Regions from separate parts of the Burkholderia sp. Ac-20353 genome, predicted to be linked through region 4. Evidence: predicted binding sites of a transcription regulator. Region 4 holds the regulator's gene; each other region holds the start of a gene.
What was found. The regulator sigma-54, encoded in region 4, starts transcription at its own class of promoters, with help from an activator protein. The targets are predictions, from matches to a motif close to TGGCANGNAANCTGCTTT.
Positions count from the first base shown of each region.

Region 1: the regulator sigma-54 is predicted to act here: its motif matches at 5,068-5,085, upstream of G3N94_RS16555 (phenol hydroxylase subunit).
Region 2: the regulator sigma-54 is predicted to act here: its motif matches at 3,300-3,317, upstream of ureA (urease subunit gamma).
Region 3: the regulator sigma-54 is predicted to act here: its motif matches at 4,486-4,503, upstream of G3N94_RS35485 (ammonium transporter).

Region 1 is NZ_JAAGPL010000049.1:42,323-49,482, reverse strand. Features, by position in the region: gene G3N94_RS16585 (2Fe-2S iron-sulfur cluster binding domain-containing protein) at 1-356, opposite strand, end outside; gene G3N94_RS16580 (2Fe-2S iron-sulfur cluster binding domain-containing protein) at 358-1,422, opposite strand; gene G3N94_RS16575 (phenol hydroxylase subunit P4) at 1,489-1,845, opposite strand; gene G3N94_RS16570 (aromatic/alkene/methane monooxygenase hydroxylase/oxygenase subunit alpha) at 1,914-3,464, opposite strand; gene G3N94_RS16565 (MmoB/DmpM family protein) at 3,504-3,773, opposite strand; gene G3N94_RS16560 (phenol hydroxylase) at 3,814-4,809, opposite strand; gene G3N94_RS16555 (phenol hydroxylase subunit) at 4,826-5,038, opposite strand; gene G3N94_RS16550 (sigma-54-dependent Fis family transcriptional regulator) at 5,343-7,034, shown strand; gene G3N94_RS16545 (GntR family transcriptional regulator) at 7,036-7,160, shown strand, end outside.
Region 2 is NZ_JAAGPL010000062.1:1,385-8,544, forward strand. Features, by position in the region: gene G3N94_RS19030 (urease accessory UreF family protein) at 1-180, opposite strand, end outside; gene ureE (urease accessory protein UreE) at 167-790, opposite strand; gene ureC (urease subunit alpha) at 822-2,528, opposite strand; gene G3N94_RS19045 (urease subunit beta) at 2,569-2,874, opposite strand; gene ureA (urease subunit gamma) at 2,885-3,187, opposite strand; gene G3N94_RS19055 (urease accessory protein UreD) at 3,437-4,312, opposite strand; gene urtE (urea ABC transporter ATP-binding subunit UrtE) at 4,450-5,142, opposite strand; gene urtD (urea ABC transporter ATP-binding protein UrtD) at 5,147-6,007, opposite strand; gene urtC (urea ABC transporter permease subunit UrtC) at 6,004-7,160, opposite strand, start outside.
Region 3 is NZ_JAAGPL010000229.1:2,514-9,673, reverse strand. Features, by position in the region: gene G3N94_RS35510 (mechanosensitive ion channel domain-containing protein) at 1-1,791, opposite strand, end outside; gene G3N94_RS35505 (NAD(P)H-binding protein) at 1,982-2,623, opposite strand; gene G3N94_RS35500 (Rrf2 family transcriptional regulator) at 2,756-3,211, opposite strand; gene G3N94_RS35495 (hypothetical protein) at 3,305-3,727, opposite strand; gene G3N94_RS35490 (hypothetical protein) at 3,919-4,254, shown strand; gene G3N94_RS35485 (ammonium transporter) at 4,537-5,730, shown strand; gene G3N94_RS35480 (alkaline phosphatase PhoX) at 5,910-7,160, shown strand, end outside.
Region 4 is NZ_JAAGPL010000136.1:12,725-19,884, reverse strand. Features, by position in the region: gene rapZ (RNase adapter RapZ) at 1-317, opposite strand, end outside; gene hprK (HPr(Ser) kinase/phosphatase) at 416-1,384, opposite strand; gene G3N94_RS28540 (PTS sugar transporter subunit IIA) at 1,513-2,025, opposite strand; gene raiA (ribosome-associated translation inhibitor RaiA) at 2,265-2,624, opposite strand; gene G3N94_RS28530 (RNA polymerase factor sigma-54) at 2,786-4,294, opposite strand; gene lptB (LPS export ABC transporter ATP-binding protein) at 4,489-5,265, opposite strand; gene lptA (lipopolysaccharide transport periplasmic protein LptA) at 5,265-5,927, opposite strand; gene lptC (LPS export ABC transporter periplasmic protein LptC) at 5,948-6,562, opposite strand; gene G3N94_RS28510 (HAD family hydrolase) at 6,566-7,102, opposite strand; gene kdsD (arabinose 5-phosphate isomerase KdsD) at 7,102-7,160, opposite strand, start outside.

The sequences.
Region 1 (7,160 bases), on a different contig from region 4:
CACTTGTTGAAAACCGGCGTTGCCGGATGGGCCGCGCCGCACAGGAACGGCTTCTTCAGGCGGCCGGCCACTTCGAGTTCGACATCGCTATCCGGCGCGATGCGGCACGCGAGCGCATAGCCGTCGTCCTCCTCTTCCACGCTCACGTGCGCGCGGCTGATCGGCCCGAGCTTGCGCACCGCGCCGCGCAGCACGCGCACCTTGCAGACGCCGCAGCCGCCGTTCAGGCAGCCGACCGGTATGCCACGCCGGCCGAGCTTCGACATCCCGGCGAGCAGCGATTCGCCGGCCGCGCACGGATAACGCTCGTCGGTCTGCACGATCGTCACGGTCGCCGTCACGCGTCGCGCGTCCATCTCACACCCGCCGAAACAGCGGGCTGCGCGCCTGCTGCGCATCCGCGGCCGAGATGAACTTCTCGTGGTAGATGTCGCGCTCGAACAGGCGCCCCTGCATCAGCGCGGTGATGCACGCGTCGATCATCGCGGGCGGCCCGCACAGGTACGCCTGGTGGCCCGAGAAATCGCCGTCGAAATGCGCTTTCGCGACGTCGTGAACGAACCCTTGCGCGACGCCGTCGCCCGCCTGCGCCGCGCCGTCGGACAGCGCCGGCACGTACGTGAAGTTCGGATGGCGTTCGGCAAGCGCGCGGAATTCGTCGTGGTAATAGAGCTCGCTCGCGTTGCGCTGGCCGTAGACGAGCGTGATCGGCTCGGTGACGCCGCTGTCGAGCAGGTCGACGATCATCGAGCGCGGGCTCGACAGGCCCGAGCCGCCGGCCATGAAGATCATCGGCAGCCGGGCCGAGCGGCGCACGAAGAAGCGGCCGTACGGGCCCGACAGGCGCACGCGGTCGCCCGTCGTGAGCTGCTCGTGCAGGTAGCCGGTGCCGAGCCCGCCCGGCACCTGGCGCACGTTGAGCTCGATCTCGCCGGTGGCCGCGACGTCGTCCGGCGCGTTCGCGATCGAGAATGCGCGGCTCTGCCCGAGCCCGGGGATCTCGAGCTGCACGTACTGGCCCGCCTGGAAGCGGATCGGCTGCGACAGCTTCAGCCGGATCGCCTTGATGGTCGGCGTCAGCGTTTCGATATGCGTAACATCGGCCGCGAAATCCCTGACCGGGATGATCTCCGCGTCCGGATCCTCATCGACGTCCGCCTCGATCACGGTGTCGGCCTGCAGCGTCGCACAGCACGCGAGCGCCTTGCCCTCCTCGCGCTCGAAGTCCATCAGCGCGAACGGGTTCGCGTCGCCGACGTCGGTCTCGCCGTCGAGCACCGCGACCTTGCAGGTGCCGCACAGGCCGTGGCAGCACGCGTGCGGGATGTAGATGCCCTGGCGCAGCGCCGCGTCGAGCATCGTCTGTCCTTCCTCGACCTCGATCGTGACGCCCAGCGGCTCAATGGTAAGTTGGTGGCTCATGATGATGTGCTCGTCGTTCCGGAATGCCGGCCGCCGAAAAGCGGCCGGCGTTCGTGCAGCAGACGGTCAGAAGCTCGCGCCGCCGAGACCGTCGAGGCCCGGCGTGCGGAAACTGATCAGGTCCTTGTGCCCGAGGCCGTTGCCGGCCAGGCTCTTCGACGCATCCGGCGTCCACGGCTCGCCGGACCGGAACCACTCGACGCGGTCCCAGTCGATCTTCGCGAAGTCCGGGTGGTAGCCGTATATGGGCGGCAGCACGTCCTTCGCGAGCGCGCCGAACGGCAGGTCCGGCGGCAGCGGCAGGCAGAACGGCGCCGGAAACATCAGGTGGTCTTCCCAGCACACGTAGAGCAGCGGCGCCGGAAACTTGTCGACCGCGTCCTTCACCGGGAAGTCGTAGGGTTTGAGTGCAATGACGGCCATGGTTGTCTCCTGTCTCCTGTCTCCTGTCGACCCGCGCTTCGCGCACGGGTCCCATGCATGGTTACGTATCAGTTGCTCGTGGCCTGGCCGCGCCATGCCGCGAAGTTCCTCTGGTCTTCCGAGCCTTCGAAATCGAGGTTGTCGCGGCCCATGCCGACTTCGTAGTAGTCGAGCACCGCGGCGAGCGGATCGAAGCCTTCGGCGCCCGGGTCCGCGTCCGGCCGGAAGCAGTTGCCCTGGTAGATCTGGTGCACGGGCAGCCACGCCTGCACGTACTTCTGCGGCTCGTGATCGAAGATCTCCTTGCAGTGGTCGCTGCAGAAGTGGAACTTGTTGCCGAGATAGGTCGATTCGCGCGCGCCGATCTTCGTCGGGTTGCCGGGCTCGGTGAACAGCATCGGGATCTGGCAGGTCTGGCACAGCATCGGCAGCGTCTTCATGTAGAAGCGGTTGCCGGCCTTTGCCTGCTCTCCCCAGTGCTCGAAGCGCGGCCGGTAGTAGCGGTCGAACGAATCCGGATACTTCGCGGCCAGCCACGCCATCTCGTCCGCGGTCGGCACCCAGGTGTGGAATGCCGACGCCGCGTTGAAGCCGTAGAACGTCGACCACGCCTGGTGGCTGATGTGGTCCTTGCCCTCGCACGCGTCCTGCCAGCCCTTCGGCTCGCGGATCCCGTAGCGCGCGAGATCCCGGAACAGCGCGCCGCCGTTCTGCTCCGCGTACATCTCCCACGACTCGCGCCAGCTCATCACGCGCTTCGGCTGCATGTAGTCCATCATCATCGCGACGAGCGTCAGCAGCCGGTAGCCGCGCCAGAACCACTTGTCGATCCAGCGCTGCACGATCGGCACGTTGCCGGGGTCCTGCTCGAGCAGGAACTTGATGCACTCGATGCCGAGCGTCATGTGGCGCGACTCGTCCGACTGCGCGGAGAAGCCGAACGTGACGGTCGACATGTCGCCGTTGTACGCGGCGCCCGACATGAACGGCACGAACAGCAGGTTCGTCAGCACGTATTCGAACGAGAAGCTCACCGCGGTCAGGAACTCGAACGGCCCCGACGAGTACGCATCCTCGAAGAACGACTTCGGCACCGACAGGTACCAGACGCGATCGAACCAGTGGTTCGAGTGATGGAAGCCGTTGAAGAACTTGTTGTACGTCGACATCGCGTGCGTTTCGGTCTGGTAGTGCCGCAGCTCGTCGATCGACTGCATCTGGCACGCAACGCGCGCGCCCTCGCCGGTGAAATGCCGGCCGACATGCGCGAAGCCGCGGTGCGCGAGATATTCGAGCGGCGTCACGCCCTGGACGAACAGCTTCAGTGCGTTGATGTAGCGCGCGTCGGTCACGCCGAGGAACGCGTTGTTCTGCGTGAACGCGTCGATCACCGCGTACAGCTTCTTTTCCTTCTCGCCCTGGTATTTCCAGTACGCGTCCATCGTCAGGCGGAACGGGTCGACCCACTTGTCCCAGTCGTGGATCCTGATCCCCTCGTAGCGGTCGTACGGGAAGACCTTGTCCATCGGCTGATAGGTCGTCTCCCAGCCGAGGCCGCGCGTCATTGCCGCGTAGCGGTCCTTCAGACCGAGCTTTTTCTTGAGCGTTGGCGTGTCCATTCGTGTCTCCGGTGTTCTCGGGTGCGCGATGCGCGGCGTTCAGTGCGACCAGCTCAGCGTGAACTGGTCGTCGTCCTCGTCGAGGTGGCCCGACAGCGTGATCAGGTTCACCTGCAGCTGCTGCAGGTCGAAGCGCGCGCCAGTCAGTTCCTCGATCGTTTCACGGCGGATCGTCAGCCGGTCCGGCGCGTCGATCTTCACCATCCCGGGCGACTCGACGACCACCGCGCGCGGGTTGTCCGCGACGATCGCGTCGACGATCGGTCTGGACTCCTCATTGGCCTGGAAGGCGATGAATACGTTAGACATGCGTGTTTCCTTCGGTGAGGGAGGTTCGTCCGGTGTCAGGTCAGCGCGCGATGCCGAGCTTCGCGACGCGTGCATCGAACTGCTCGCGCACTTCATCGAGCGCCGCGCGCCCGGCGTCCTGCAGCGCGCGTTCGGCCACCGGCGCGAGCGCGTCGTTCGCCCGCCCGGACCAGTCGCGGGTCCAGCGTGCGAGCAGCGCGCGGTTGTCGTCGGATTCGGCGGCCATCGTCTTCACGACCGCGTCGATCCAGCGGCTCGATTCCGCGTGCCACTCGGGCATGAACGCGGTCAGCATCGCGACCGCGGAGCCGCCCGCGAGCGCGATCCGTTCGTCGACGAAGCGGTCATACACGAGCGGATACAGCAGGCCGTCGAGCGCGAGGTTCTGCGCGACGAACAGCTCGACCGGATCGTCGACGACAAGCGTGTCCTCGACATAGCGGCGCAGCGGCTGCCACGCGTCGTCGGCAAGCCACGCGGCCTTGGCCGTGTCGAGCACGTCGGGCTCGGCCATCGCGAGCGCCAGACGCGTCAGGTATTGCGCGACCCCGAGGTTGTCCATCGCATGGAACATCGCGGGCGCGGTGAACGCGGTGCCGTAGCCGAGCGCGCAGATCTGCGCGTTGTTCATGTTCCCGCCCCACGCGGCATGGCGCAGCGGCACCAGCACGTCGAGCGCATGCCGGGCGACGTCGTCGGGCATCAGGCCGATCATCCGGCGCGACTCGACGAACTCGAAATTCGCTTCCATCGTGTCCTGCTGGCGCGCGCGGGTGGTCGCCCACGACGCGTAGTAGAACTGGCGCGGATCCTTCAGCGCATACCAGCTCGCCATCCGGATCGCGGTGCGCGACGCGTCGAAGATCTCGTGATCGGGGTCCCAGGTCGGCCGGTAATGGAAATTCGCCTGGGGCTGCGCGCCCATCATCCCTTCCTGGTACCGGGACGCCGTCCTGTCGCCGCCGATGTGCTGCGCGACATGCGCGTAGGTGTGCCGGAGCGGCTTGATGTCGACTGTCTTCAGCTCGATGGTCACTTCTTGCTCCTCAAGGTCATGGGTTCGGTTCGTCGTCCAGCCGCGTCACGCGCTGTTCGGCGCAGAACGCATCGAAGGCGGCACGGGGCAACGTCAGCTCGACGAACAGGTCCGGCGCGCCGCCGACCGACAACTCGAATTCGACGAATCCGCGGACGTGGGTGCCGGTAACCCGGACGCACTTGCGGCCCGGGTCGAGCGGGGGGTGATCGGTTGTGATGTGATCCATGATCGGTGTCGCCTCCATGCCCGGACTTCAATGCAGCAACCGTGCCACGCCCGCGGCGTTCCGCGAAAAATCTCGATAATTCAGGGAAAGCCCTGACACAAAATTCAAATTCGCCACGCACAATACCGGTTAACCAGAATCCGGACCGCCCTCGAACGCACGCGCCAAACCCTTGATCCGACGCGCGTTTTCATCATTTGATCAAGCTGATCGAGCGGATTTGATGAAATGATGAAACCCCCGGATGCGTTCGATCCGCGGTCATATAAATTTGGAAATCACGAGAAATCTCGACGGAGGAGACATGACGCGGCCCAGCCTGCCCCCGCTACCGACGGACGCCGACCTGCGGCGGCTGATTCATTTTTCGGCCAGCGACGGCCGCATCTGGCTCGCCGGACAGCGGATGGTGCTGCTTCACGCGGGCGCGCTCGCGACGCTGCGCCAGGAGCTGATGGAAAGCGTCGGGCCCGCGCAGACGCGCCGCTTCTTCACGCGCGTCGGCTTCGCGGCCGGCGAGCGCGACGCGGCGCTCGCGCGCGAGATCCGCGCGAAGGCGTCGTTCTTCGACATGTTCCATGTCGGCCCGCAACTGCACATGCTCGAAGGCGCGGTGCAGGTCACGCCGCTGCGCTTCGACGCCGATCCGGCGACCGGCGCGTTCTACTGCGAATACCGCTGGGAGCACTCGTGGGAGGCCGACGTGCACCGGCGCACGTTCGGCCCGCAGCCGGAACCCGTGTGCTGGATGCTGATCGGCTATGCGACCGGCTACACGAGCGCGTTCATGGGCCGCACCGTGCTGTTCAAGGAAACGACCTGCGTCGGCATGAACGATGCGCATTGCACGATCGTCGGCAAGCCGGCCGACGAATGGCCGGACGCGGAGGAAATCTCGTCGTGGTTCAAGGCCGACTCGCTGATCAACACGATCCGCGACCTGCAGACCGAAGTCGAATCGCTGCGCCTCGAGATCGCGCCGGACGCGGACCGCACGCAGCTCGTCGGCCGCTCCGACGCGTTCACGGCCGCCTATTCGCTGCTGGAGATGGCCGCGCCGACCAAGGTCGCCGTGCTGCTGACCGGCGAAACGGGCGTCGGCAAGGAGCGCTTCGCCCGCGCGCTGCACAACCTGAGCCCGCGCGCCGCGAAGCCGTTCGTCGCGATCAACTGCGCGGCGATTCCACACGCGCTGATCGAATCCGAGCTGTTCGGCGCGGAGAAAGGCGCATATTCGGGTTCGCAGGCCGCGCGTGCGGGACGTTTCGAGCGCGCGGACGGCGGCACGCTGTTTCTCGACGAGATCGGCGAGCTGCCGCTCGACGTGCAGGCGAAGCTGCTGCGCGTGCTGCAGGAAGGCGAAGTCGAGCGGCTCGGCGCGACCGGGAGCCGCAAGGTCGACGTGCGCGTCGTCGCCGCGACCAACCGCGATCTCGAACAGGCCGTGCGCGACGGCAGCTTTCGCGCCGATCTCTATTACCGGATCAACGTGTATCCGGTGCTGATCCCGCCGCTGCGCGAGCGGCAGGACGACATCGCGCTGCTCGCGGACACGATGCTCGAACGCTTCGCGTCGCTGCACGGCAAGCCGGTGCCGACGCTGACCGACTATGCGTACGACGCGCTGCGCGGCTATCGCTGGCCCGGCAACGTGCGCGAGCTCGAAAACCTGATCGAACGCGCGGTGATCCTCGCGCGGCCGAACCGCGCGGTCGACGCGAAGGACCTGTTTCCCGGCCTCGGCCTGCCCGGCGGCGCGACCGTCGATCGCGCCGGGCAGATCCGCGCGGCATCGGCGATGCAGATCGACTGCCGTTCGATCCTCGATCAGTTGCAAGGCTGCGGCGGCGGCCTCGACGGGCTCGAACGCGCGCTGCTGCAGGAGGCGGTCGACCGCTCGAACGGCAACCTGTCGGCCGCCGCACGGCTGCTCGGCCTGACGCGCGCGCAGCTCAGCTACCGCCTCACCCGCAAACAGGACCAGGAGGACGCGTGACATGAACACCATCCTGCCCGCCCCGCCGGGCGATATGAAGTCGAACGACATGCAGCCGGACGACACGCTGCCCCCATCCGCCGATACGCCTGCCGACGACACGGCCGAACCGCACGCGCGCACGCT
Region 2 (7,160 bases), on a different contig from region 4:
CAGCTCGCCGTGCGCGAGCACGTCGGTCAGGCCGCTCGCGATCCAGTCGCGCGCGGTGTCGGCATCGCGGATCAGGTTCGCGTCGAGTGCCGCTTCCAGGCCCTGCGAATAGCTGAACGCGCCGATCGGCAACGCGGGCGACGCGAGGTGCAGCAGCGCGACGAGCTCAGCGGTGTTCATGATCGTGGGCATGGCCGTGCGTGCATCCGGGACCATGCTGATGATCGTGATCGTGATCGTGATCGTGATCGTGATCGTGATCGTGCGAGTGGCCGTGGTGTTCGCCGAACACCTGTTGCGCGAGCGCGTAATCCTCGGCGAACGTCGCGTCGTGGCCATGCCGGTGGCCGCCGCCATACGCGCCGGCTTCCGGCTGGAATGGCGCGTCGACCTGCTCGACCTGCGCGCCGAGCCGCCGCAGCATGTCGGCGAGCACGGGATCGGCTTCGAGCTTCAGATAGCCGTCGCCGATCTCGACCGGCGTGTGGCGATTACCGAGGTGATAGGCGGCGCGCGTGAATGTCAGCGGATCCGGCGCGCGCACGAGCAGCACGGTTTCGCGCGCGGCGGCGACGCGCACGAGCGCGCCGTCGTCGGCGACGAGCACGTCGCCATCCCGCAGCACGGTGCCGCGGGGCAGCACGAGCGCGATCTCCTCGCCGGTGTCGAGCGTGGCCGCGAGGCGGCTCTTGCAACGGGCGTCATACGCGAGCGTGAGCGTGGGCGCGCGCGCGACGAGCGACGCGGCGAGTCTGACGTTCGGGGCAATGCGTTTGTCGATGGTGCGCATGAATCGGGATCAGTGAATCGGGACCAGGAAATCAGAACAGGAAATAGCGCTGCGCCATCGGCAGCACGGTGGCCGGCTCGCAGGTGAGCAACTGGCCGTCCGCGATCACGTCGTAGGTTTCCGGATCGACGCTGATCGCGGGCCGCCATGCGTTGTGGATCATGTCGGCCTTCGTCACGTTGCGGCAGTTGCGCACCGGCACGATCCGCTTTGCGAGCCCGTAGCGCTCGGCGATGCCGGCGTCGGCCGCCATCTGCGACACGAACGTCAGCGACGTGCGCGCGAGCGCGCCGCCGCGCGTCGCGAACATCTCGCGGTAGTGGACGGGCTGCGGCGTCGGGATCGACGCGTTCGGGTCGCCCATCTGCGCGATCGCGATCATCCCGCCCTTCAGGATCATCGTCGGCTTGATCCCGAAGAACGCCGGTTCCCACAGCACGAGGTCCGCCCACTTGCCGGGCTCGATCGAGCCGACCTCGTGCGCGATCCCGTGCGTGAGCGCCGGGTTGATCGTGTACTTCGCGACGTAGCGCTTCGCGCGGAAGTTGTCGTGGCGCGCGGTGTCCTCGGGCAGCGCGCCGCGCTGCACCTTCATCTTGTGCGCGGTCTGCCAGGTGCGGATGATCACCTCGCCGACGCGGCCCATCGCCTGCGAGTCGGACGACAGCATCGACAGCGCGCCGAGGTCGTGCAGGATATCCTCGGCCGCGATCGTCTCGCGGCGGATCCGCGATTCGGCGAACGCGAGATCCTCGGCGATCGACGGATCGAGGTGGTGACACACCATCAGCATGTCGAGGTGCTCGTCGAGCGTGTTGATCGTGTACGGGCGCGTCGGGTTGGTCGACGACGGCAGCACGTTCGCCTCGCCGCACACCTTCAGGATGTCGGGTGCATGGCCGCCGCCCGCGCCCTCGGTGTGATACGTGTGGATCGTGCGGCCCTTGAACGCGGCAACCGTCGATTCGACGAAGCCGGCTTCGTTCAGCGTGTCGGTGTGGATCGCGACCTGCGTGTCGGTGTCGTCGGCGACCGACAGGCAGTTGTCGATCGCGGCGGGCGTCGTGCCCCAGTCCTCGTGCAGCTTGAGGCCGATCGCGCCGGCCGCGATCTGCTCGACGAGCGGCTGCGGCAGGCTCGCATTGCCCTTGCCGAGAAAGCCGAGGTTGATCGGCCAGCCGTCGGCGGCCTGCAGCATCCGCTCCATGTGCCACGGGCCCGGCGTGCAGGTCGTTGCGTTGGTGCCGGTGGCAGGCCCCGTGCCGCCGCCGAGCATCGTCGTGACGCCCGACGCGAGCGCCTCGTCGATCTGCTGCGGGCTGATGAAGTGGATGTGCGTGTCAATGCCGCCCGCAGTCACGATCAATCCCTCGCCGGCGATCACTTCGGTCGCAGCGCCAATCGCGATCGTCACGCCCGGCTGGATGTCCGGATTGCCGGCCTTGCCGATCGCGGCGATGCGGCCGTGCTTGATCGCGATGTCGGCCTTCACGATGCCCCAGTGATCGAGGATCACCGCGTTCGTGATCACCGTGTCGGGCACGTCGGCGGCGACGCGCTGCGACTGGCCCATCCCGTCGCGGATCACCTTGCCGCCGCCGAACTTCACTTCCTCGCCGTAGATCGTGAAGTCGCGTTCGATCTCGATCAGCAGCTCGGTATCGGCGAGACGGATGCGGTCGCCCGTCGTCGGCCCGAACATCTCCGCATACGCGCGGCGGCTCAAGCGTAGTGTCATGTCGTGCTGTTCCTGAAGACCTGAAGAGTAGGGCGCGCGCTCAGAGCGGCCCCATCACCTTGCCCTGAAAACCATAGACGGCGCGTTCGCCCGCGAGCGCGACGAGTTCGACCGTGCGCGTCTGGCCGGGCTCGAAGCGCACGGCGGTGCCGGCCGCGATGTTCAGCCGGAAGCCGCGTGCGGCTGCGCGGTCGAACGACAGTGCGTCGTTGACTTCGAAGAAGTGATAGTGCGAGCCGACCTGCACGGGGCGGTCGCCGGTGTTCGCGACGGTCAGCGTGAGTGTCGCGCGGCCCGCGTTCAGTTCGTGCTCGCCGTCGTCGGTGAGGATTTCGCCGGGAATCATGGGCAGGCCCTCACGGAATCGGGTGATGGACGGTGACGAGCTTCGTGCCGTCGGGGAAGGTCGCCTCGACCTGGATATCGGGAATCATTTCCGGCACGCCTTCCATCACGTCGTCGCGCGTGAGCAGCGTCGTGCCGTAGTGCATCACCTCGGCGACGGTCTTGCCGTCGCGCGCGGCTTCCATCAGAGCGGCGGTGATGAACGCGACCGCTTCCGGATAGTTGAGCTTGAGGCCGCGCGCACGGCGGCGCTCGGCCAGCAGCGCTGCCGTGAAGATCAGCAGCTTGTCTTTTTCGCGGGGAGTCAGTTTCATGAAGGCGGGCGTTCAGGAAAACGTAATTTTTCTCGGGGCACTGCGGCCGTGCGGAAGCGCGATTCATCGTAGCACCGCATCATCTGCCGCGCAGTGCGTATCGAATATGTAAGCAGCAAGCTGCGTGCCATGCATGCGGAGCGGCGCCGGATGCGCGTTCGTGGTGCGCGCTGCATGGGCGGCGTGCCGTGCCGGGTGCAGCGCTGCGCCGAAATGGGGCGTGAAGGCTGCGCTGCGCAACGCGCGGGATCAGGTCTGCCAGAGGCGCAGCGGCTGCGCGGCGACGCCGTGCACGATCGGGCGCAGGTACAGCCAGCAGTCGACGAAATGCCGCTGCAGCACCTCCATCGACGCGGCAAGCGCGCGCACGAGCACGATGCCCGGCGTCACGCAGGTCGCGCCCGCGCGCAGTGTGTCGTTGAACGGCATGCGTGTGGCGAGCGATTCCGCAAGCGCCGTATCGCACGCGGTGCCGGCTGCCCAAAGTGTGCCGTAGACCGGAAAGCCCGCGAGCACCTGCGGCGCGCCGCGCAGCGTGTCATCGGCCGCGAGCAGCGCGCGTTCGGTCCACAGCGGCCGGCCGTCGGCGTCGACGAGCGCCGATGTCGATGCGATGCGGCCCGCCGACCACGCTTCGCCGGCCGCCTGCCGGCCGAGCTGGGTCGCGTCCCAGCCGAGCGCGCTCGCGCCCGCGCCGAGCGTCAGCGTGAAGTCGAGCGACGCATGTGCGGCGTCGAAGAACAGGTTGTTCTGCGGCAGCCAGTCGAGCTTCGCGTGGCTGCCGAGCGTGATGCCGATGCGCTGGGTAGCATCGAGGCCGTTCGACTTGTACCACTTGGTCGCGCCGGGCGTCGTCAGCACCGCGTGCGTGCCCGCGCCGAGCGCGACGTCGATATCGAGCCGGTCGCCGCCCGCGACGCCGCCCGGTGGATGGACGATCACCGCGTGGCAGATCGCGTCGCCTTCCGGGTACAGCGGCCGCTGCACGCGCAGCGGGCCGTCGTGCAGCCGGTGAACGAGCGTCGTGCGCGCGCCGTGCCGTTCGAAGCCGAGTTCGAGGCGCGCGCGCCACGACTTGGCGACGGCGGGGTGGGATAGCGATGCGTGGGAATCGGGGGCGGACATCGTTGAAGCGAAGGACGGGTGCGCGGTAATGCTACAGGAATGCACCGCGAACGGATGCGCCCGGCGTAAACGGAATTTCAGTGAAAACGGCGGTTTCAACGTTTGCTGAAACCGGGTTGCCGAGTGAAAACGACTTGCTACACGGCGATCAGTTCCCGCACGCCGTTGGCCTCCATATCCCGCGCATCGCCGCCCGCGACGATTTCGCCGCGGCTCATCACCCAGTAGCTGTCCGCGATCGACCGCGCGAAATCGTAATACTGTTCGACGAGCAGCACCGTCATCTTCGATTCGTCGACGAGCTGCCGCAGCGTGCGGCCGATGTCCTGGATGATCGACGGCTGGATGCCTTCGGTCGGCTCGTCGAGGATCAGCAGTTGCGGCTCGCTCATCAGCGCGCGGCCGATCGCGAGCTGCTGCTGCTGGCCGCCCGACAGGTCGCCGCCGCGCCGCGCGCGCATGTCCTTCAGCACCGGAAACAGGTCGTAGATGCGGTCCGGCACCTTCGAAGGCGCCCTGCGGCTCGCCGCGCCGACGAGCAGGTTCTCCTCGACGGTAAGCCGCGGAAAGATGTCGCGGCCCTGCGGCACGTAAGCGAGCCCGGCCGCGACGCGCGCATACGGCGGCAGCGCGCCGAGCGTCCTGCCGCGCCACGACACCGTGCCGCTTTTCGCGGCGACGACACCCATCAGGCAGCGCAGCAGCGTCGTCTTGCCGACGCCGTTGCGGCCGAGCAGCACGGTCAGCCTGCCGGCGTCGGCGGCGAGGGTCACGTTGCGCAGGATATGGCTGCCGCCGTAATACTGGTTCAGCGAATCGATTGTCAGCATCGCATCAACGTCCGAGATAAGACTCGATCACCGCGTCGTCGCGCTTGACCTGATCGAGCGTGCCTTGCGCGAGCACCGCGCCTTCGGCCATCACCGTCACGCGGCCCGTATCGCCCGCGAGCGCCGCGACGAATTCCATGTCGTGCTCGACGACCATCATCGAACAGGTGCCGCGCAGCGTGTTCAGCAGCTCGGCGAGCTCCATCGTCTCGTGGTCGGTCATCCCGGCCGCGGGCTCGTCGAGCAGCAGCAGCGCGGGGCGCTGCATCAGCAGCATGCCGATCTCGAGCCGCTGCTTCTGCCCGTGCGACAACTCGCCGGCCGTGCGGAACGCGTGCGCTTCGAGGCCGATCAGCGCGAGCGTCTCCTCGATCCTCGCCTGCGCGCCCTTGCCGAGCCGTGCGCGCAGCGACGCGAGCCAGCCCTTGTCGGCCTGCATCGCGAGCTCGAGGTTTTCCCACACGGGGTGCTGCTCGAACACGGTCGGCTTCTGGAACTTGCGGCCGATGCCCGCGCGTGCGATTTCCGGTTCGCTCATTCGCGACAGGTCGAGCGTCTGGCCGAGAAACACCTTGCCCGCGTCGGGGCGTGTCTTGCCGGTGATCACGTCCATCATCGTCGTCTTGCCCGCGCCGTTCGGGCCGATCACGCAGCGCAGCTCGCCCGCGTCGATCGCGAGCGACAGCTTGTTCAGCGCGCGGAAGCCGTCGAAGCTCACTTCGATATCCTCAAGATAAAGGATCGTGCCGTGCGACGTGTCGATCGCGCCCGGCGTGACGACGTGTCCCATCGCGGCGGTGCCGCTCACCGCGAGCAGTTCATCCTCGCTGGGCGGCGCAAACTGGTAAAGGGCGGTTCCGTTCATGCGCGTTTCCCCTTCGCGATCGCGGCTTCGACGAGACCCATGATCCCGCGCGGCAGCAGCAGCGGCACGAGCACGAAGATCAGGCCGAGGAAGAACAGCCAGTATTCGGCGAAATACGCGGTGAAGAAGCTCTTCGCGCCGTTCACCGCGAACGCGCCGACGATCGGCCCGATCAGCGTGCCGCGTCCGCCGACGGCGACCCAGATCGCCATCTCGATCGAGTTGCCGGGCGACATCTCGCCGGGGTTGATGATGCCGACCTGCGGCACGTACAGCGCGCCGGCGACGCCGCACAGCACGGCCGACACGGTCCACACGAACAGCTTGTACGCAAGCGGGCTGTAGCCGAGAAACATCAGCCGCGTCTCGCCGTCGCGCACCGCGGTGACGACGCGCCCGAGCTTGCTCGTGACGATCGCGCGCGCGGCGACGAACGCGAGCACGAGCGTCGCGAAGGTCAGCAGGAACAGCACCGTGCGCGTGCCGGGCGACGTGATCGGGAAACCGGCGATGCGCTTGAAATCGGTGAAGCCGTTGTTGCCGCCGAAGCCGGTTTCGTTGCGATAGAACAGCAGCATCGCCGCGAACGTCATGGCCTGCGTGATGATCGACAGGTACACGCCTTTCACGCGCGAGCGGAACGTGAAGAAGCCGAACACCCACGCGAGCGCGGCGGGCACGAGCACGACGAGCGCGAGCGCAACCGCGAGATGCTGCGTGCCGCTCCAGTACCACGGCAGCTGGTGCCAGTCGAGGAACACCATGAAGTCGGGCAGGTCGCTGCCGTATTTGCCGTCGCGGCCGATTTCGCGCATCAGGTACATGCCGATCGCATAGCCGCCGAGCGCGAAGAACAGGCCATGGCCGAGACTCAGGATGCCGCAGTAACCCCACACGAGATCGAGCGCGAGCGCGGCGATCGCGTAGCACATCAGCTTGCCCGCGAGCGTCATCGCATACGCGGACAGATGGAACGCGCTCGACTCGGGCGCGACGAGCGCGGCGAGCGGCACGCCGACGCCGATCGCGATGCAGAGCGCGACGAGCGCGAGCCACGCGCGGCGCGACAGCAGCGCAGGGCGCGGCGGTAAGCCGAGCGCGAAGCCGTCGGTCGAACGCGGGGCGGCGGGCGTCGGCGCCGCGGCGACGGGAT
Region 3 (7,160 bases), on a different contig from region 4:
CGCGCCGAAGCCGACCGCGAGGCCGATCACGCCCGCGCCGGCGAGCAGCGGCGTCACGTTGATCCCGAGGTTCGCCGCGGTGACGACCGCGGCGATCGTCAGGATCGTCACGAACACGACGTTGCGCACGAGCGGCAGCATCGTGCGCGCGCGCACGCTCGGGTTGCGGCCGCGGCGCGCGGCGGCCGAATTGAGCGCCTCGAGAATCGCGGTGTCGACGATGATCCACGTGAGCCACGACACGAACCACGTGACGATGATCGCGGTGGCCGCCTGCGCGATCCCGCGCGCGGCGACGCTGTGCTCGACGATTCGCGCGATCGAGATGCCCCACAGTCGCGACGTCAGCTCGACGTAGCCGAGCCAGATCAGCAGCGTCGCGAGCGAGCCCGCGAAGCGCACGAGCCGCGCGATGTACGCGGACTGGTTGCGCCGCACGCGGCGATGGGTCGGGTTCGGCCGCGTGACGCGCAGCACGACCGCCGACAGGAAGAACGCGAGCACGAGCAGCAGCGCGGTGACGATCGACGTCTGCAGCAGGTTCGACGACGTGCTGCTGCCCGCGAGCGTGCCGAGCACCGCGGCGAACGCGAGCAGCAGCACCGGCACCGGCCAGGCCCACGCGGCAAATTCTGCCATCTCGGTCGTCGCGCGGTGCTGGGTGCGCTGCAGATGGCTGCGGTTGCGGATCAGGTGCGCGACGGGCCGCCGGTACGCGAGCGCGAAATACGCGCAGAGCGTCGCGGCCGCCATGTTCGCAACGGTCGCGATCAGGCTCGCGAGATTGGTGCCGAGCTGGTGCGCGATGTCGTAGTTGAGCGCGGCGTCGCCGAGCGCGCCGAACGCGCCGATCACGCGCAGCAGGCGCCACGACCGCTCGATCAGCACGTGCCCCGCCGCCCGTCGATGCCCGGCACTGAACAGCGCGAACATGATCAGGCACAGCGCCGCGAACACCGAGCCCGCCACGATCACATACGCGACCACGAGCGCGACGATGCGGCCGAGCGATTCCGGCAGGTTACGGGATATCGCGAACACGACCGCGAACGCGATGATCCAAGGCCCGACGCGGCGCAGCGCGAACCGCAGCATCTCGCCCGCGCTCGGGTTCGGATTCAGCTTGATGACGACGCCGGCCCGCGCGGCGAGCCGCTGCTGCAGCCAGATCAGCGCGATCGCGCACGCGCCCCAGCCGAGCAGCAGCAGCACGAAGTCGAGCACGACGCCGCCGAACGACTCGGGCCCCTGGCCGCTGACGATCGTATACAGCTCGTTGCCTGCCGCGTTGAAGCGGCCCGCCCAGTAGCGCACGGGCGAGTCGCCGTGCTTCATGCTCGATTCGACGGACGCCATGCCCGACGCGATCGCGCCCCACAGGCCCGCGTTCGCATCCGACGCGGCCGATGCAGCGGACGCCGCCTGCGCGGTCTGCGCGACATCGCGCAGCGCCTTGAGCTGGGACACGAGCGCGGTCCGCTGCCGGTCGTTGTCGAGCATGCGGATTACCGCATTGAACGAACGCGCGATCTCCGCGGCGCTCGCCGGCGATGGCGCGGACGCCGCAGCGGTGCCGGACGCGGCCACCGCCGCTGAGGCCGCTGAGGCCCCTGACGCCGATGCAGGCGCGTCGGCCGCAGCCGGCGCGATCAGTTTCTGGAAGGCGGCGAGAGCAGGAGGCGTGACGGCCGCGCCGGCCGGCTGCGCGAACGCGACGCCGAGCGCCGCCGCGCACAGCACGATACGGGGCCTGACCCACCCGCGCGCGACGGCGAGCAAGGCCAGCAACACGAGACAACAGGCCGTTAGCGCCCATCCCGGAAAATGCAAGGAATCCGAAAGCAAAATGCGATCCTGTCTGGGGAAGCACGGATCGCCTAGTGTAGCCGCAAGTTGCTGTGCCCCCGCCAAAGCGGGTCGCCGGCGGCCTGGCGTCGCCGCCCGCCGACCGCCGTCTCGCCGACTACGCGCCCCCCCGCGCTCAGTACGCGACGGTCGCGATCTCGCGCACGAAGCTGCCCTGCTCGAGCGCGTCGACGAACGCGACCGCGTAGTCTTCCGCCGAGATCTTGCTGTCGCCGTTCGCATCGACGATCAGCTTGTCGACACCGGTGCGGAACGTGACCGTGCGCTCGCCCGGCGCGATCACTGCGGCCGGCGCAAAGAACGTCCAGTCGAGGTCGCCGACCGTACGCAGGTAGTCGAGCGCATCACGGTGCGCCAGCGCGACCGCCTTGTACGCATCCGGAAACCCGTCGGCATCGACGAGCTGCTTGCCCGGCGCGACTTCGAGCGAGCCCGCGCCGCCCACCAGGACGAGCCGCTTCAGGCCTGCCTCGCGCGTGCCGGCGACGAGCGCCCGCGCGGCTGCGACGACCTTCGCCGTGTCGTCGAGCTTCGGGCCGTAGGCGCTCGCGACAACATCGTGCCCCGGCAGCGCGGCCGCGATGCTGGCCGGATCGAACAGGTCGGCCGCTTTCGCGGTGACGCCGTCGGCAGTCGCACCGGGCGTGCGCGACAGCGCGGTCACGCGATGGCCGCGTCGCGCGGCTTCCGCCGCGATGCGCGAGCCGATCATGCCGGTGGCGCCAAACAGTGCGATGTTCAAAGGACGTTGCGTCATGTCGTTTCTCCAGAAAGGAAGAAAAAAAGAAAGATATGTAACTTACGTAATTACATATAAGAGCGAAAAAAATGGGGTGGTCAACCCCGTCGTGCCGGACCCGAGCCGGCTTACTTCACCGCCTGCCGGCATTCATCCGCCGGCGCCGGCGTGCTGCTGCCGACGCTGCTCGGAATTCAGCACGTCAGCCGTCACGTCGGCCAGCGTACGGGTCGCGAGCGACGCTTCCATCGCGCGCTGCGCGTCGCCGATATAGTCGGTCAGCACGCCCTGGATGTGCCGCCCCACGAGACACGCGGGATTCGGCGCCTCGCGGTGCAGCGCAAACAGCTGCGCGTCGTCGACCGCCCGGTACACGTCGAGCAACGTGACGTCACCGGGCTCGCGCGCGAGCAGCGCGCCGCCGCCCGCACCGAGCTGCGACGTAGTCAGCCCCGCGGCCGCCAACATCGACAGCAGCCGGCGGATCAGCGCCGGGTTCGTGTTGACGCTGCCTGCGATCACGTCGGACGACAGCGGCACGCCTTCCTGCATCGACAGCAAGGCAAGCACGTGGACGGCAAACGCGAACCGGCTGCTGGTATTCATTCCTGACTCACTCGGCGACGCCGGCCCGTACCGGCTTCCGGCGACAATGTGCAACTATGATAGTTACATTTAGTCGATCACGCAACCGGCGCGTCACTGTCCGCTGGCGGACTTTGCTCCGGAAGCGCCCTGCTGGTTCCATTGCTGGAGCTTGCGCCCCGCTTCCGCGATCTTCGCACCGGCTTCGGACGCGGCCTGGCCTACGACGGCGGAAGCCGCCGCGTTCAATTGCGCCTGCGCGGCGGCCGCGATGCCGCTGGCCGACAGCGGCGGCACGGCCGACGCCGCCGACGCGATCCCGGCCTTCGCGGCGCCAAGCTGCTGGTTCACCGCGTTCGCGACCTGGTCGATCGCCTGGTTCGCGTGCTTCGCGACGTCGGCGGCCGCGCTCGCGGCCGTATCGGGCGGCGGCGCGGACGGCGCACCGGATTTCTCGCATCCTGCGAGCAACGCCACCGCGCACGCGGCAGCGATCAGAACGGGCGCGCTGCGCACCCGCCAAGACTTCATGTTCATCAGCATTCTCCGGCCGCGCGTCGCACGGCCTTCACGATTGGACCGACGTCGATGATACCGCCTGTGCGCGCCGCATTTCGCGGCCGCAGGTTAAAAACAGCTTTCAATTTCGAACTCGTCTGATTCAAACGCGCGGACGGTGGCACTAAAGTGATGCAGCCTCAACTCACATCGCCGCGCTCCCGATGCCCATGCATTTCCTCGTCGACTGGCTCATCGTCCTCGCCGCCCTGACGGCCGCCGCACTGTTTCTGTGCCTGCGCGCGCCGCGCAGCCGCCATGCGCCGGAAATCGGCCGCGGGCGCCGCATCGATTCCGCGCGCCTGATCACGCAGGCGATCCTCGGCTTCTGGACAGCCGCGCTGATCGTCGCGCATGGCATTCTCGGCGTGGCCGGCGCCGACGCGTCGCCGGCCGGCTTCGCCGCATTCGCGCTCGCCGCGCTCGGACTCGCGTCGGTCTCCACTTACTGGACCGTGCTCGCGCTGCGGCTGCGCCGCACGCGCTCGCTGTTCACGCACCACTGACGCGCGAGCCCGGTGCGCGCCGACGCATCACCCCTCGCCACACTGCACCACACCGCACCACGCTGCACCATTTCGCGCCCGGCACGCACCAGATCAGCACGCGCCGCACCACACACGTGCGACCTCGATCGACACTGCCCCACGGTCGCGCAGCGATGCAACGGTGCGATTCCCCGGAAAGCCGCACGGGATCGCGCCCCCGCACCACTTCCACGCATCCGTTCACCAGGTTGGCTCGAATATTGCGTTCCTCGCCCATTTTTTGAGCAAGGAAGCTTCGGAATGGATGGTCTGAAATCCGGCGTCGATACACTGTTCCTGTTGATCGGCGCGGTCATGGTGCTCGCGATGCACGCGGGCTTCGCGTTTCTCGAACTCGGCACGGTGCGCAAGAAGAACCAAGTCAACGCGCTCGTGAAGATCCTCGTCGATTTCTCGGTATCGACCATCGCGTACTTCTTCATCGGCTACACGATCGCGTACGGTGTCGAGTTCTTCGACGACATCGGCACGCTGTCGCAGCACAGCGGCTACGCGCTCGTGCGCTTCTTCTTCCTGCTGACCTTCGCCGCCGCGATTCCCGCGATCATCTCCGGCGGGATCGCCGAGCGCGCGAAATTCAATCCGCAGCTCGTCGCGACGCTGATCATCGTCGGCTTCATCTATCCGTTCTTCGAAGGGATCGCATGGAACGAACGCTTCGGCGTCCAGGCGTGGCTCACGCACGCGTTCGGCGCACCGTTCCACGATTTCGCGGGCTCGGTCGTCGTGCATGCGTTCGGCGGCTGGGTCGCGCTGCCGGCGGTGCTGCTGCTCGGCGCGCGCCACGGTCGCTACGGCAACGACGGGCGGATCGCCGCGCACCCGCCGTCGAACATCCCGTTCCTCGCGCTCGGCGCGTGGGTACTCGCGGTCGGCTGGTTCGGCTTCAACGTGATGAGCGCGCAGACCCTCGACAAGGTGAGCGGCCTCGTCGCGGTGAACTCGCTGATGGCGATGGTGGGCGGCACGCTCGCCGCGTGGCTTGCAGGCCGCAACGATCCGGGCTTCACGTACAACGGCCCGCTCGCGGGGCTCGTCGCGGTGTGCGCGGGGTCCGACGTGATGCACCCGATCGGCGCGCTCGCGACCGGCGCCGCGGCCGGCGCGCTGTTCGTCGCGATGTTCACCTGCGTGCAGAACAAGTGGCGCATCGACGACGTGCTCGGCGTGTGGCCGCTGCACGGGATGTGCGGCGCGCTCGGCGGCATCGCGGCCGGCGTGTTCGGGCTGCCGGCGCTCGGCGGCCTCGGCGGCGTGTCGTTCGTGTCGCAGTTGCTCGGCACGCTCGGCGGCATCGCGATCGCGCTGGCCGGCGGCACGCTCGTCTACGGCGCGCTGAAAGCGACCGTCGGCCTGCGCCTCGACCGCGAGGCGGAATTCGACGGCGCCGACCTGTCGATCCACCGGATCTCGGCGACGCCTGAACGAGACTGAGCGCTGAACCGGCGCCGGGCGTCCGGCGTGCGACGCTCGACGAAACCATACAATTTCAATTCAAAAAACTTTCATCTAGCGTCTCTAAACTTCCGTCCAGTTTTCAAATCGCCTTCGCGTTGCTTGCTGTTTGCAAACGCGCGGCGGCGATTCTTCCAACAATCGAAACTGGACACCACATGCCCGCGTTGCCCAATGCTTCCCGTCGACAGGCCCTGAAGTTCCTCGCCGGCGCACCGATGCTTCCCCTTTCCGGTCTCGCGCTGCCTGCCCTGCTGACGGGTTGCGGCGGCGACGACAGCCCGGCCGCGACGCCCGCCACCCCCGCCGCCGCATTCACCGCGGCGACGTTCTCGGCGATGGCCGCGCCGACGCTCGACAACGCGACGGCAATGGCGTCGACGACGGTCGGCTCGACGCTGTCGGTGTCCTTCTCCGACGGCACGTCGCGCAACTTCAAGCTCGCGTACAAGCCGTTCTTCGTGACGGGCGACATGGTGCCGGACGGCAAGGGCGGCACGATTCTCGCGGGCGGCTACTACGACATCAACAACCAGCCGATCATCGACCGTTCGGTCGCGGGCAAGGAGCGCCAGTTCTATTCGGACTGCCCGGACGGCAGCTCGCTGCTGACGCTGAAGAATGCGAGCGTGCCCGGCGTGAAGGGCAACACGGTGTTCGCGGTCGTGCAGTTCGAGTACACGACGCGCGACCAGGCGAGCGTGTCGCAGTACGGCCAGTTGCCGTCGCCGATCGCGGTGCTGACGCTCGACCAGGATCCGGCGACCGGCGCGCTCAAGCTCGTCAAGTACCACAACGTCGACACGTCGAAGGCGCACGGGCTGTGGATCACCTGCGGCGCAAGCCTGTCGCCGTGGGGCACGCACCTGTCGAGCGAGGAATACGAGCCGGACGCGACCAAGGCCGCGACCGACGCGCAATTCAAGGCCTTCAGCAAGAACACGTTCGGCGACGCAACGAAGGCCAATCCGTATCACTACGGCCACCTGCCGGAGATCACCGTCAATCCGGACGGCACGGGCACCGTGAAGAAGCACTACTGCCTCGGCCGCATCTCGCACGAGCTGATCCAGGTGATGCCGGACCAGCGCACCGTGATGATGGGCGACGACGCGACCAACGGCGGCCTCTTCATGTTCGTCGCGGACAAGGCGGCCGACCTGTCGGCGGGCACGCTGTACGTCGCGAAGTGGACGCAGACGTCGTCGGCGGGCGCGGGCTCCGCGACGCTCACGTGGCTCAAGATCGGCCACGCGACGAGCGCCGAAATCGAGGCGTTCGCGAACACGCTGAAGGCGTCGGACATCATGGACGTCGCGACGACCGATCCGGCCGACGCGAGCTACACGAAAATCCATTTCGGTGGCAAGTTCAACTGGATCCGCGTGAAGCCGGGCATGGAAAAGGCC
Region 4 (7,160 bases):
GACAGCGGATGACGGCGGCGCGTTTCGGAGAAGCGCTGGATCAGCGCGGGGGTGCTCGCATTGAGGAACAGCACGCGCAGATCGTGATCGCGCGACAGCGTACGGATCAGGCCGGGCATTTCGTCGAGCGACGCGCTCGAGCGCGCGTCGATCGCAACCGCGAGCCGCTGCTGGCCTTCTTCGGCGAGGTAGCGGGTCAGCTCGGGCAGCACTTGCGGCGGCAGATTGTCGACGCAGTAGTAGCCTGCGTCCTCCAGCGCATTCAGCGCGACGGATTTGCCGGAACCGGAAATGCCGGTGATGAGAACGATGCGCATGGGAAGCAGAAAATCCTGACGGTTCATCATAGCACCGGCACGACGCGCCCGCGCTGCGCGACGGGCCGCAGCGGGCCCGTTGCTGGTGTGAGCAGGCCCTATACGAGCTTGCCGGGAAACTGACTATCGGGATCTTGCATCGCGAGTCGTTGCCGATCCATGAAATCACGCAACGTGTCGATTCCGCGCAACTGCAGGATCGTGTTGCGGACCGCTGCCTCGACGAGCACCGCGAGGTTGCGGCCGGCCGCAACCTGGATCGTGACCTTGCTGATCGGCAAACCGAGCACGTCGACGGTCTGGCTTTCGAGCGGCAGGCGCTGGAACTCGCCGTCCGGGCGCCGCACGAGCTGCACGATCAGCTTCAGCTTCATCTTCCGTCGCACGGCGGTCTCGCCGAAGATGGTCTTGATGTCGAGCAGGCCGAGGCCGCGCACTTCGAGCAGGTTCTGCAGCAGCGGCGGGCAGCGCCCTTCGACGAAATCGGGGCCAAGACGGACGAAGTCGACCGCGTCGTCGGCGACGAGGCCGTGGCCGCGGCTGATCAGCTCGAGGCCGAGTTCGCTCTTGCCGAGGCCCGAGTCGCCCGTCAGCAGCACGCCCATCCCGAGGATGTCGAGAAACACGCCGTGCAGCGTCGCGCGCGGCGCGAGGATGCGCGACATGTAGAGGCGCAGGCTGTCGATCACCGCGGCGGCCGACATCGGCGTCGTGAACAGCGGGGTCGACGAGCGCGTACAGCGCAGCACGAGTTCGGGCGGCGCCGCGGCGCCGCCGGCGACGACGAGGAACGGCGGCTCGAGGGCGATCAGTTCGGCCATGTGGCGCGAACGGTCTTCGTCGGTCTGCCGCTGGTAGTAGTCGATCTCGGCTTCGCCGAGCACCTGGATCCGGTTCGGGTGGATCAGGTTCAGGTGGCCGACGAGGTCGGCGCTCGAGGTCGCGTTCGCGACGGTGTCGGCCGAAAAGCCGCGCTCCCAGCCTTCATGCCCCGTCAGCCAGCTGAGCTTCAGCGTGGCCGCGTTGTCGTCGAAGATGCTTTGGGCGTTGATGCTGGACGTATCCATGAGTCCGTCACTCCAATGAGCCGGTGCGCGCGCGTGGCGACGGGCGTCGCCTTGCCGGGCCGGCGCCGGGCGGCCCGGGACGGCGGCTTGCGCCGCCTCGTTCGGGAAAATGTACCGCCCGGATCAACTCAAGGTTGCCACTGAGTGAGCAGGCGATGCAACTCGGCGGGGTCCGTTTCGTTGTGCAAACGCTCGCGCGCGTCGCGGTCGGACAGCAGTTGCGCGATTTCCGACAGGATCTCGAGATGCTGCTGGGTGGCTTGCTCGGGGACGAGCAGGAAAATCAGGAGGGAAACCGGCTGGCCGTCGGGCGCCTCGAACGGAATCGGATCGGCGAGCCGCACGAACGCGGCGAGCGGATGCTTGAGGCCCTTGATGCGCCCGTGCGGAATCGCGACGCCTTCGCCGAGCCCGGTCGAGCCGAGGCGCTCGCGCGCGAACAGGTTGTCCGTGACGGTGCTGCGGGCAATGCCGTTCTGATTCTCGAACATCAGCCCGGCTTGTTCGAACACGCGTTTCTTGCTGGTGACGGAGAGGTCGATGACGACGTTCTCTAGGGGCAGGATTTTGGCTAGGCGATTCATGTTGGCAGGCGATTGGGCGGCCTGGGGTCTCCTCGCGGCGGCAGACTGATTTTCCATGTTCGGCGATATCAAGGCGTTTGGCGATGGCGACCTGCGAGGCACGGCGACCGTACCCAACGCCCCCCGGCCCCCCCGGCAAATAACCGGAGCATTATAGAACACAGCCGGGCGCGTGGCGCGAAGCGGCCGGGCGGCTCGCGCGAGCCGCTCGCGGTGCCGGCAGTGCCCGCAGTGTTGCGCCGGACTACAAAAAAAACCGCCCGGCGAACCGGGCGGCATGCTGATGCGGTGTGCGCTTATTGCGGCGGCACTTCGATCTGTTCGATCGCCGGCTGAAGCTTGATCGGATCGTGCGCGTGCGTTTGCAGGCGCTCCATGTGCTTGACGACCTGGCGATCCAGCTTGTCGATCAGCAGATCGATCGCCGCGTACAGATTGCCGTTCGCGCTTTCGACGAAGATGTCCTTGCCCTTCAGATGCAGATTGATTTCCGCGCGTTGCTGCTTGTCCTTTTCCTTGTGGTTGTCGACCGAGAGAATCACAGTGCCATCGATTACCTGATCGCTATGCCGTAGCACCCGGTCCAGCTTGGTGATCACGTATTCGCGAATTGCAGGCGTGACTTCGAGATGATGTCCACTGATCTTCAGGTTCATAGTGCTTCTCCAAGCGAGTGGCCACCAGTCCGCGTTGTTGCGGTCGTCCGGTCGACTTGCCCGTGCCGCATCCGCGATGCGGCAGATGACGGACAGGTCGCCCGGCCTTACCCCGTGTGCGCGGTGGCCGGAACACGCCTGCCGCCGGGCAGGCAGCAGGCTTAAAGAGACTTGCGCAGATTGACTGCCGGGATCTTGAGGGCTTCGCGATATTTTGCAACCGTGCGGCGCGCAACCACGAAGCCTTGTTCTGCCAGCAGTTCGGCAATTCGGCTGTCCGAAAGAGGCGATTTTGTGTCTTCGGCTCCTATCAGTTGCTTGATGAGGGCACGGATGGCGGTCGACGATGCGGCGCCACCGGTGTCGGTCGAAACGTGAGATCCGAAGAAGTACTTAAATTCAAGCGTCCCGAACGGGGTCAGCATGTACTTCCCGGTTGTCACACGGCTGACAGTCGACTCGTGTAGGCCCAGCGTATCAGCTATTTCCCGCAAAACCAAGGGGCGCATCGCGATTTCACCGTGCGCAAAGAAATTCTTCTGACGTTCGACAATAGCCTGCGCAACACGCAGGATCGTGTCGAAGCGCTGCTGGATATTCTTGATCAGCCAGCGTGCTTCCTGCAGTTGTTGCTTGAGCGAACCCGCGGACGGATCGCCGCGGCTGTTGCGCAGGATGTTCGCGTAGAGGTTGTTGATCCGCAGGCGCGGCACGACTTCCGGATTGAGTTCCGCCTGCCAGCCCTGGCCGACCTTCTTCACCATGATGTCGGGCACGACGTAGTCGGCCTCGGCCTTGCCGTACGCGGCGCCGGGGAACGGTTCGAGCGAGCGGATCAGCGCGTGCGCGTCGCGCAGCGCGTCGTCGGTCGCCTTCAGGTGCTTGCGCAACCGCGTGAAGTCGCGCGCGGCCAGCAGCTCGAGGTGTTGCGACACGATCTCGAGCGAGAGCGTGCGCGTCGGGGACGGATCGAGCCGCAGCAGCTGCAGCTTCAGGCATTCGGACGCCGAACGAGCCCCGACACCGGCCGGATCGAAGCTGTGCAGCAGCGCGAGCGCGGCGTTCAGCTCGTCGCAGTCGACCTCGAGTTCGGGCGGCAGATCGGCGAGCACCTCGTCGAGCGTCGCGGTCAGGTAGCCGTCGTCGTCGAGCGATTCGATCAGGAACATCACGAGCGCGCGGTCGCGCGGCCCGGCCTGCGTGACGCGCAGCTGCGCGGACAGGTGGTCGCGCAGCGACGTCGCGGCTTCCTGCACCTGCAGCGGCGGCAGGTCGTCGTCGTCGGACGCGCCGCTCGCGCGGCCGAACTCGTCGAGGTTCCATTGCGGACCGTCGCCGCTGTCGCCGCTTGCGTAGCCGTCGTACTCGTCGGCGCCGGCAGGCTCGTCACGTTCCGCGCGCTCGCTGGTCTGGCCGCTGCCGTTGGTGGCCGACATCGGCTCGGGGTTCGACGCGGGCGGCGTCTGCGCGATCAGCGAACCGTCCGCTGCAACGCGCAGCGGGCTCGCGATCCATTCGTCGTCGTTCTCGAGCAGCGGATTCTGGGCGACCGCCATCGCCACTTCCTGCTGGAGTTCGAGCGTCGACAGCTGCAGGAGCCGGATCGACTGCTGCAGTTGCGGCGTCAGCGCCAAGTGTTGCGACAGGCGGAGTTGAAGGCTGGCTTTCATGGCAAGGAGGGAGTCATACCCGGAGTTTGCCACGACCCACCGCATTGGGCCATCCGCGATTACGCGCGCCGCCACGGCCGCGTGAAAAGGGGCACGGCCCCGCGCGGCGGAGCCGGGCAGGGCCGTGTGGCGCGTTGCCGTGAACGCGCGTTACGTGTGCTTTAAGTGCGCTCTAAGTACGCGTCAAGTGCGAGTTACATGCGGAAGTGTTCGCCGAGATACACGCGGCGCACGCTTTCGTTCTCGATGATCTCGCTGGGGGCGCCGGCCGCGAGCACCGAGCCGTCGCTGATGATGTACGCGTGGTCGCAGATGCCGAGCGTTTCGCGCACGTTGTGGTCGGTGATCAGCACGCCGATGTTGCGCTGCTTCAGGAACTTGACGATCTTCTGGATCTCGAGCACCGCGATCGGGTCGACGCCCGCGAACGGCTCGTCGAGCAGGATGAAGCTCGGGTTGGTCGCGAGCGCGCGTGCGATCTCGACGCGGCGGCGTTCGCCACCCGACAGCGACAGCGCAGGGTTCTCGCGCAGGTGGCCGATCTGCAGCTCGTCGAGCAGCGCTTCGGTGCGCGACGCGATCGCGTCCTTCGACAGCCGCTTGCCGTCGTCGCCGAATTGCAGCTCGAGCACCGCGCGGATGTTTTCCTCGACGGTCAGCTTGCGGAACACCGATGCTTCCTGCGGCAGGTACGACAGCCCGAGCGATGCGCGCTTGTGGATCGGCAGCAGGCTGATCGAGCTGCCGTTCAGCGAGATCTCGCCCGCGTCGAGCGGCACGAGGCCGACGATCATGTAGAACGACGTGGTCTTGCCGGCGCCGTTCGGGCCGAGCAGGCCGACGACTTCGCCGCTCTTCACGTCGAGCGACACGTCCTTGACGACGGTGCGCGAGCCGTAGCGCTTCTTCAGGTTGCGGACGACGAGCGAGCTCGACGTGCCGGCCGGCTGGCGGTTCGGTAGCGCGTTCATCAGTCCGGCGCTCCCTGGATCGTCGACGACGGCGCGAGCTTGGCCGGCGCGCCCGTCAGCGGCGCGGGGCCGCCGTTCTTCGGCGACAGCATCGCGCGCACGCGGCCGTTCGGGTTGCCCGGCGCGGCGACGTCCTTGCCGCCGCGCGCGGTGTAGAAGTCGCGCTGGCCGTCGTACGTGACCACGCTGCCGTGCACGGTGTCGGCGATCGTCGTCGTGCCCTGCAGGCGGCGCACGGTCGCGGCGGTGGTGAGCGTCGTCAGGTCCTGCTTGCCGTCGTAGTCGATGCGCTCCGCGTCGCCGTCGATGTATTCGTCGAGGCCTTCGCGCTTCTGGCGGAACGACGCGTGTTTCTTGCCGCTGCCGTATGACGTGGCGTACTGGTAGCCTTCCGGATCCTGCCGCACTTCGACGCGATCACCCTTGATGACGATCGTGCCCTTCGTGATCACGACGTTGCCGGTCGCGACGGTCACCTGCTTCAGGTCGTCATAGGTCAGGTTGTCGGCCTCGACGTTGATCGGCTTGCTCTGGTCGGCCTTCTCGGCATGGGCGAGCGGCGCCAGCCCGACGAGCGGGAGCGCCACGAGCGTCGCGGCGAGCGCGGCGCGGACGGCGCGCGCAGCGCCGCCGGTATTCTGACGAGGGAACGATTCGTTCATGCAATCACGTGAGGGATGCGTCACCTGGGTTGAGCTTTCGAGCCGCCGGACGTGTCCGCCGCGGCAATCGTGCCGCGCACGTTGCCGTAGAGCTCGATGACCCGGGTGACGTTGTTGTACTTCATGCCGTCGGTCGCGTTGACGAGCGACAGGCCGCGCTGAAGTTTAACCGGCTTTTCGGTCTGGATCACATCATCATTGACGAAGATCCGGAAATGCTGGGAATCGGCCTGCATCTGCGGATCGCCGCCGCCCGCCGCGCGCAGGATGCGCGCGTCGTCGTACAGGTCGACGACCGACACGTCGCCGTTGACGGTGCCGCGCTTCGCGGTGGTCGTCACGATCGGCCTGCCGGGCTGGAACGCGCGCATCGCGGGCGCGGTCAGGTCGCTCGATTCGGTGTCCTCGAAGTGGATCAGCTTCGTCGCCGTCAGCCGGTACTGGGTCGCGCCGGACTGGTCGAGCTCGGTGACCGAGAAGTTGTCGGCGAAATAGTCGGGCGTGTGGCGCTTCTCCTGCGCGGGGCCTTCGCCGGGCGGCGGCAGCGTCGCCTGCAGCAGCCACCACGTGACGCCCGCGAGCGCCGCGACCGCGGCGAGCGGCAGCAGCTGGGTCCAGCGGAATCGGCTATTCATCCGTCAGGCTCCGCAGGCGGCCGCGAGCAGCGCGTCGTAGCGGCGCTGTGCGCGCAGGATCGTGTCGCACACTTCGCGCACCGCGCCGTGGCCGCCGCGGGCCTCGGCGACCCAGTGCGCGCGCGCGATCACGTCGGGATGCGCGTTGGCCGGCGCGGCCGCGAAGCCGCAGCGCAGCATCACGGGCAGGTCGGGCCAGTCGTCGCCCATGTAGCCGCACGCGTCGGCCGCGAGGCCGAGCGACGCGATCAGATCGGCGAACACCGCGAGCTTGTTGTCGACGCCCTGGAACAGGTGCGTGATCTTCATTTCCTTCGCGCGGGCGGCGACGATCTCGGAACGGCGGCCGGTGATGATCGCGGTCGCGATGCCGGCCTCGCCGAGCAGCTTCACGCCATGCCCGTCGAGCGAATTGAACGACTTCATCGCGTCGCCGGCGGCCGTAAACAGCAGGCCGCCGTCGGTCAGCACGCCGTCGACGTCGAAAACCATCAGCTTCACGCGGCTCGCGCGTTCGGCCGCAGTGAGCGCAGCGGTCATCAGATCACCTTCTTCGAGAACAGGTCGTGCATGTTCAGCGCGCCGATCAGCGCGCCGT